Regions from separate parts of the Delftia sp. DT-2 genome, predicted to be linked through region 2. Evidence: riboswitches for the same ligand, from Rfam matches in the RefSeq annotation. Region 2 holds a riboswitch; each other region holds the start of a gene.
The links. A riboswitch is a leader RNA that binds a small molecule or an ion and turns the genes downstream of it on or off. The one in region 2 is predicted to bind fluoride.

Region 1 (2,264 bases), on a different contig from region 2:
CCGACGCGCTGCGCGTGATAGATGCCGGTGTGGCCCGAGACCAGGTAGCTCGCGATGCACGCGATGGCAGCGAGCGGGCCGATGGCGGGCCCGAAGAGTTCCACCGCCATGACGATGGTGGCAACCGGCGTATTGGCCGCCCCGGCGAACACCGCCACGAAGCCGATCGCGGCCAGCATCGAGAACGGCAGGTGCAGCACCGGCGCCATGGCGTTGCCCAGGGTCGCACCGATGTAGAACAGCGGCGTGACCTCGCCGCCCTTGAACCCAGTGCCCAGCGACACCACTGTGAAGACCAGCTTGCCAAGAAAGTCCCATGGCGCGGCCGGCGCCTGAAAGGACTCGATGATCGTCGGAATGCCGAGTCCGATGTATCGGTAGCCGTCGATGGCCCAGACTGCCGTTGCAACGACGATGCCGCCCAGGAGCGGGCGCAAGGGCGGGTAGGCAATCCAGCGCTTCATCAGCGCGCCGAGCTTGTGCGTGGCCGTGGCGAACACTAGCCCGGCCAGGCCGAACACGATGCCCGCGGCAACGACGGCGACCACGCTCCAGAAGGCGACCGGCGCCACGGCGGTGACGACATAGTGCGTGTGATGCACACCCCATGCCAGTCCGACCTGGTCGGCCACGATGGCGGCCACCATGCAGGGGAACAGGGCGTCGTAGCGCATGCGGCCGATGGCCAGCACCTCCAGGCCGAAGATCGCTCCGGCCAGCGGCGTGCCGAACACCGAGGCAAAGCCCGCGCTGATGCCGGCCATGAGCAAGATGCGCCGGTCTTCGTGCTTCAGACGGAACAGGTGTGTGAGCTGGTCGGCAAGTGCGCCACCCATCTGCACGGCAGTGCCTTCGCGCCCCACGGAGGCCCCGAAGAGATGCGAGATCACCGTGCCCCCTAGCACCAGTGGCACCATACGCAACGGCACGACCTTCTTCGGGTCGTGGATCTCGTCGATGAGCAGGTTGTTACCGGCATCTACCGGCTTGCCCAGGCGGTAGTAGATCCACCCTACGGCAAAGCCGGCCAGGGGCAGCAACCAGATGACCTGGCGGTGTGCTTCGCGCCAGTTGGTAGCCCTGTCGAGAGCAAACAGGAAGAAGGCGGAGGCGGAGCCGGCCAGGAAGGCGACGACGCTGGCGATGACGAGCCACTTGCCTATATATGGCAGAAGCTCGAGTTGTTCGGGGCGGCGAAAGCTGGTCATGTGGATCAGGAGCGAAAACAAGGGCCTGATCGACCAGCAAAGCAGATGTGAACGCGAACGCCTACAGCCCTGTGATGTGATCAGGTGTCTGTAGGCATCATTAGCTGCGGCGATGCCGCGACGGTTCATGGAGGAATGCCATCTCCAGTGGCGCGATGATAGCTGGCGGCCGCAGCAAAGTAAATTCTCTGGGGGCTTCAGCCGTGACTTACCAGGGGCTGGTGCCAGCGATGAGGCAGAAGCTCGGCGATTTGGAGGTGAAGTTGACGCGGACCGGCGGTCGGTTTCTGGTTTGTTTCTCAAACCATTGACGTCTCCCCCGAATTCCTGACCTTTCAAAACTGGAAGTGGGGTCGCTTTCCGGCAGTCCCGAAGGGGCGCAAGGACAAGCAATCAAGAGGTCGAGATTTTCCGAGGAGCAGATTGCATAAGCGCTACGACTGGCCGAGTCGGGCAGAAGAAGCTCGGTGACCTGGGCGTCATCGAGCTCAGACGCTTGACGATGCTGGAGCATGAAAATGCCCGTCTGAAGATCGTGGCCGACCCGACGTTGGACAAACAGATCCTGCAGGAGGTTGTCCGAAAAAAGCTCTGAAGGCTGTCAAGCGGCGTGAGCTGGCAGCCTGGATGCAGGAGAGCTTCAAAGTGAATGCGCGCAGGTCGTGCAGATTGGCGCTGCTGAGGCCCTCGGTCTGGTATCAAAAGAGCGAGGCGCTCGATCAAAGTTCGCAGCACCTGCGCATCCGGGAGATCGCGATGGATCGCCCACGGATAGGCTATTTGCGCGTGCTGTTCATGCTCAAGCGGGAAAGATGTACGGTCGGCAAGAAGCGGGTCTATCGCCTACACTGACTTGAGGGGTTGCAGCTTCGCACAAAGGTCAAGCGCCGCAAGCGCATCAGCCTGCAACGGGACCGGACCTGCGCTGGCGCATGGACTTCGTGCACGATCACATGCTTGATGGTCGGGCATTCTGTGTGCTCATAGTGATCGATCAGTGCAGGCGCGAGAGTGTGTCTCTAGATGTCGCATCCCGGACGATTGCATAGACTCTAA
Region 2 (2,264 bases):
AAGCCGCGCAGATGCCAGCAAGCCCTGGCAGGTGAAGCCGATCACTGGCACGCTCTGTCGCCCGCGCAGCTGTATCAGCGAATTACACCCTGCAACGCCTTGCGGACCCTGTGTCGGACGGGACTTGGGGGTTGCCATCTGCCGGCGAAGCCGGTGAAGGCCGAGAGTATGATGGACCGCGCTCAGTCGCACTCAATCATGGTTCCACCCAGTATTCGGCAGCTCCGCCCTTGACTGTCACTGATGAATTGGCCGTTGCGGTTGTAGATTCCGCCATTGCTGTCGTAGCAAAGTGCACCCTTGCAACTGGATAGAGGAACAGGCTGGGCCGCCCGCGGTGTGAAAACCGGCTTCGGTGGTTCCTGCATCAGCGGCGTATTGGAGCCGCATGCAGCATTGACGCTGGTGATTGCTGCATTGGTGCGTATCCGTTTTTCATCCAGGGAAAGGGTGCGAATGCTGGATACGAATTCCAGCTCCTTGCGCGCCTCCTTGCACTGGGAGGATGCGCCGAGCTGCTCCGGTGCAGGAGCATTCGCCTTGCGGGCCTGCTGTTCGATGACGCGCTGCTGGCTCTCGATCTGGCGCTGCTGCATTTCGTTCATCTGGCGCTGCTGCTTTCGCTCATTGGCCTCTGCGGCCTCGGCCCGTTCGCGGTAGATTTCATCGTCCGATTTTTTTGCGCTGTATCAGTGCGCCGGATTGGTCGCTGCTGCAGGGGCTGTCTGAAAAAATCAGTTTTCCAGAAACATCCTTGCATTGATAGACCTGGGCGGCGGCAGGTAAAGCCAGAAATGTCGCAACGATTGTCAGAGTCAATAGGCGCATATGCATCTCGGTGAATGAATGGGAGTGATGGTATCCCGGTACGGTGAATCGGTTGAGGTTAAGTTATTCCAATAGGCCGCTGCAAGGGATGCAGGGTCGGTATTGCCGCCACGGGATGGCTGCCTGTGCTCGCTTGCCCGGAGTAAACTCGACCACCGCAGCAATGGCTGCACGATGGGAATGGAGCTTCCCGAAACCGCCCTGCAAGGGGCTGATGGCTCCTGCCTTGGTGGGGCGTGTCCTGCCGGTGGCAGGGCCGTGTCTTGATCCTGCCCGGCGCGCCCGTCCCGGTTGTTTGATGAAAGGACGGTCATGGGTATCTACGGTTTCATTTTGGTGTTCGTGGGCGGCGGCCTCGGCTCCGCGCTCCGGCATGGTTCGAACCTGCTTGCACTGCGGCTGGTGGGCAGTGCCTATCCACTGGGCACCTTGGCGATCAATGTGCTGGGCGCTTTCGTGATGGGGGTGGTGGTGGAGTGGTTTGCGCTCAAGACTTCGCTGCCGCAGAGTGCGAGGCTGTTCATCACCACGGGCATTCTGGGCGGCTTCACCACGTTTTCGACCTACGCACTGGAGATCGGCATGCTGTACGAGCGCGGCGACTGGCTCGCTTCCGTGCTGTATGCGCTGGGTTCGCTGGTGCTGGGCGTTGCCGCGCTGTTTGCGGGGCTAGGGCTGGTTCGGATGGTGGCCCATTGAGGCGCCCTGATTGCGCTATGCTGTGCGCCATGGCCCGCCTGAACGCATCGCAGATTATTCGCACCATCCATTGGATGGTGGGTTAGCCAGAGGCCTTCAGCGCCATGCAACCCGCCCAGAAGAGGCGGGTTTTTTCATTCCGCCTCCAGGGTTTTCACAAGCCTTTCAGGAGATGGATATGCAGGTTCTCGAACCGTCCCGCCATGCGGACGACGCCCAGGCCGATTCCCGTACTGCGCGGCCGGCCACGCTGCACATGGTCTGCGGCAAGATCGGCTCGGGCAAGTCGACGCTGGCACGGCAACTGGCGGCGCAGCCCGGCACGGTGCTGGTCAGCGAGGATTCCTGGCTGGCCGGTTTGTATCCTGGCGAGATGCAGTCGGTGGCCGACTATGTGCGCTGCAGCGCGCGGCTCAAGGGATTGATGGGGGCACATGTGCAGGCGCTGCTGGATGCCGGCGTTTCAGTGGTGCTGGACTTTCCTGCCAACACGCTGGAAGGCAGAGGTTGGGCGCGCAGCGTGTTCGAGAGGGTGGGTGCCTCCCACCGCCTGCATTTCCTGGATGTGCCCGATGAGGTCTGCAAGCAGCGCCTGCGTGCGCGCAATGCGGCGGGGGATCATCCCTTTCAGGCCAGCGATGAGCAGTTCGACCTGATCACCGGCTACTTTGTCGCGCCTTGCGCACAGGAGGGCTTCGACGTGGTGCATCACCCGTATGTGCGGGCCTGACCACAAA
Region 3 (2,264 bases), on a different contig from region 2:
TTTATTATATCTGGGCTTAAGACTGGCGAACACCACCGATCCACGAAGCGCGCGCAGATGACCGCTGCCGCCAATTTCAGCAGCGCTTCGTGGATATCCAGCCGTCGTTCAAAGCGGATTCGCAGCTTGCCAAAGCCTGCAAACCAGCTGTGCATCCACTCCACCACCCACTGGTGTTTGCCCAGGCGCTCGCTGCTCTCAATGCCTCGTCTGGCAATGCGGCCAATGATGCCCCGCTGCCTCAGGTGGGCTCGGCATCGCTTGAAGTCGTAGCCTTTGTCGGCGTGCAGCTTTGCCGGTCTTCTACGGGGACGTCCTGGCAGGCCAGCAATCGCAGGAGTCGCGTCCACGCACTTCTCGAATATCGTGGAGTCGTGCCGGTTCGCGCCGCTGACCAAGATCACCAGCGGGATGCCTCTGGCATCTACGACGATATGCCGCTTGGAGCCGAGCTTGCCTCTGTCAGTGGGGTTTGGGCCCGTTTCCTGCCCCTGGGGCTTGGTACCGAGGAGTCATCAATGCTGGCCCGGCTCCAATCGATTTGGTCATGTTCACGCAAGCAAGTCTGCATGGCTTAGTGCAGCGGCTCCCAGACACCAGCGGCGTTCCAGTCGCGCAAGCGCCCCCAGCAAGTCATGCCGCTGCCGTAGCCCAGCGATTGGGGAAGGTCTTCCCATGGAATGCCTGTTTGCGGCACGAACAAGATGCCGTTGAGGACGGCTTCATCGCTGACTGCGAGTTTGCGCGCATCGCCTTTGGCAGAAGGCACGAAGGCTGGGATCAGGGGTTGTAGCTGTAGCCACAGTTCTTTGCTTACGGGTCGTCATGCCATGAGGGCAGCGAGCGTAACTGCTCTGCGGGGGCCTGTGACGAAGTGGTGTTAGCCACTCTTTAGCATGTTTACGACTTTAATAAATCAAAACACCGGCCATCTCGCGGCGCGTACTGCACAGCATCCATGCTTTTTCCTATAATGCAGCGCAAAGAGATGGCGTGCCTCTAAAACCGCCGCACTAGTGCGGCTGATGACGCCTACAGAACCTGGCTTGTTCAGGGCTGTAGGCGCTCGCGCATGCAACTCGTCGTTGGTCAGGCCGATTAATTCGAGCTACCTGACCAATGCGCAAATTCCCCCATTTCGAACAGCTTGAACTGCTTCCCTATCTGGGCAAGTGGTTCATCTTCGCCACCCTCGTGGCGGCCCTGGCCGGCACCGCTTCCGCGTTCTTCTTGCTGTCCCTGGACCTGGCGACGGCCTGGCGTGAGGCCCATCCCTGGATCATCTGGCTGCTGCCCTTCGCAGGCATGGCAGTGGGCCTCGTTTACTTCCTGTTGGGCAAGCGGGTGGACGGCGGCAACAACCTGTTGATCGAAGAGATTCACGACCCCAAGCAGGTGGTGCCGTTACGCATGGTGCCGCTGGTACTGGGCGGCACCGTCATATCCCATCTGTTCGGCGCATCAGTCGGGCGCGAGGGCACCGCCGTGCAGATGGGGGGCGCTCTGGCCGACCAGCTGACGCATGTTTTCCGACTCCACCAAGACGATCGCCGCGTGCTGCTGATGAGCGGAATCAGCGCCGGCTTCGCTTCGGTCTTCGGCACGCCGCTGGCCGGGGCAGTCTTCGGTCTGGAGGTGCTGGCCATCGGCCGTATGCGCTACGACGCGCTGTTTCCCTGCATCGTGGCAGCCTTCGTAGCCGATCAGGTCTGCACCGCCTGGGGAGTCCACCACACCCACTACGCCATGAGCGCCGTGAACAATATCGATGCTTGGAGTGTGGTCGCCGTCATCATCGCCGGCATTCTCTTTGGCCTGGTCGGAATGCTCTTTGCCACCGCCGTGCACAAGATCGGCGCGCTGGTCAAACACCTGATCGCATACCCGCCACTGCGGCCTTTCTTCGGCGGCCTCGTCATCGCCACGGCGGTTTGGGCGCTCGACGCCTACCGCTACATCGGCCTGGGTATTCCGGACATCGCTCGCTCCTTCCAAGAGCCCATGCTGCCATGGGACTTCTTGGGCAAGCTGGTGTTCACGGTCGCCTCGCTGGGGACGGGCTTCAAGGGCGGCGAGGTGACACCGCTGTTTTACATCGGTGCGACCATGGGCAACGTCCTGGCGCCTTTGCTGCATATGCCGTTCGCGCTCATGGCCGCCATCGGCTTTGTTGCAGTATTCGCGGGGGCGGCGAACACGCCCATTGCTACTACCTTGATGGCGATGGAGCTGTTCGGCGCTGGCATCGGACCACTGGCGGCTAT

Region 1: linked by a shared signal. The riboswitch ahead of PO605_RS30480 (voltage-gated chloride channel family protein) and the one ahead of crcB (fluoride efflux transporter CrcB) in region 2 are both predicted to bind fluoride.
Region 3: linked by a shared signal. The riboswitch ahead of PO605_RS06615 (voltage-gated chloride channel family protein) and the one ahead of crcB (fluoride efflux transporter CrcB) in region 2 are both predicted to bind fluoride.

Annotation. Positions count from the first base shown of each region.
Region 1 covers NZ_JAQOTI010000038.1:46-2,309, reverse strand. Annotated here, with positions in the region: gene PO605_RS30480 (voltage-gated chloride channel family protein) at 1-1,208, opposite strand, end outside; fluoride riboswitch at 1,293-1,363, opposite strand; gene PO605_RS30475 (IS3 family transposase) at 1,836-2,060, shown strand.
Region 2 covers NZ_JAQOTI010000005.1:76,351-78,614, reverse strand. Annotated here, with positions in the region: gene PO605_RS09815 (DUF4124 domain-containing protein) at 183-605, opposite strand; gene PO605_RS09810 (DUF4124 domain-containing protein) at 664-828, opposite strand; fluoride riboswitch at 996-1,059, shown strand; gene crcB (fluoride efflux transporter CrcB) at 1,141-1,527, shown strand; gene PO605_RS09800 (AAA family ATPase) at 1,706-2,257, shown strand.
Region 3 covers NZ_JAQOTI010000003.1:361,394-363,657, reverse strand. Annotated here, with positions in the region: partial or broken gene PO605_RS06620 (IS5 family transposase) at 1-805, opposite strand, end outside; fluoride riboswitch at 976-1,042, shown strand; gene PO605_RS06615 (voltage-gated chloride channel family protein) at 1,120-2,264, shown strand, end outside.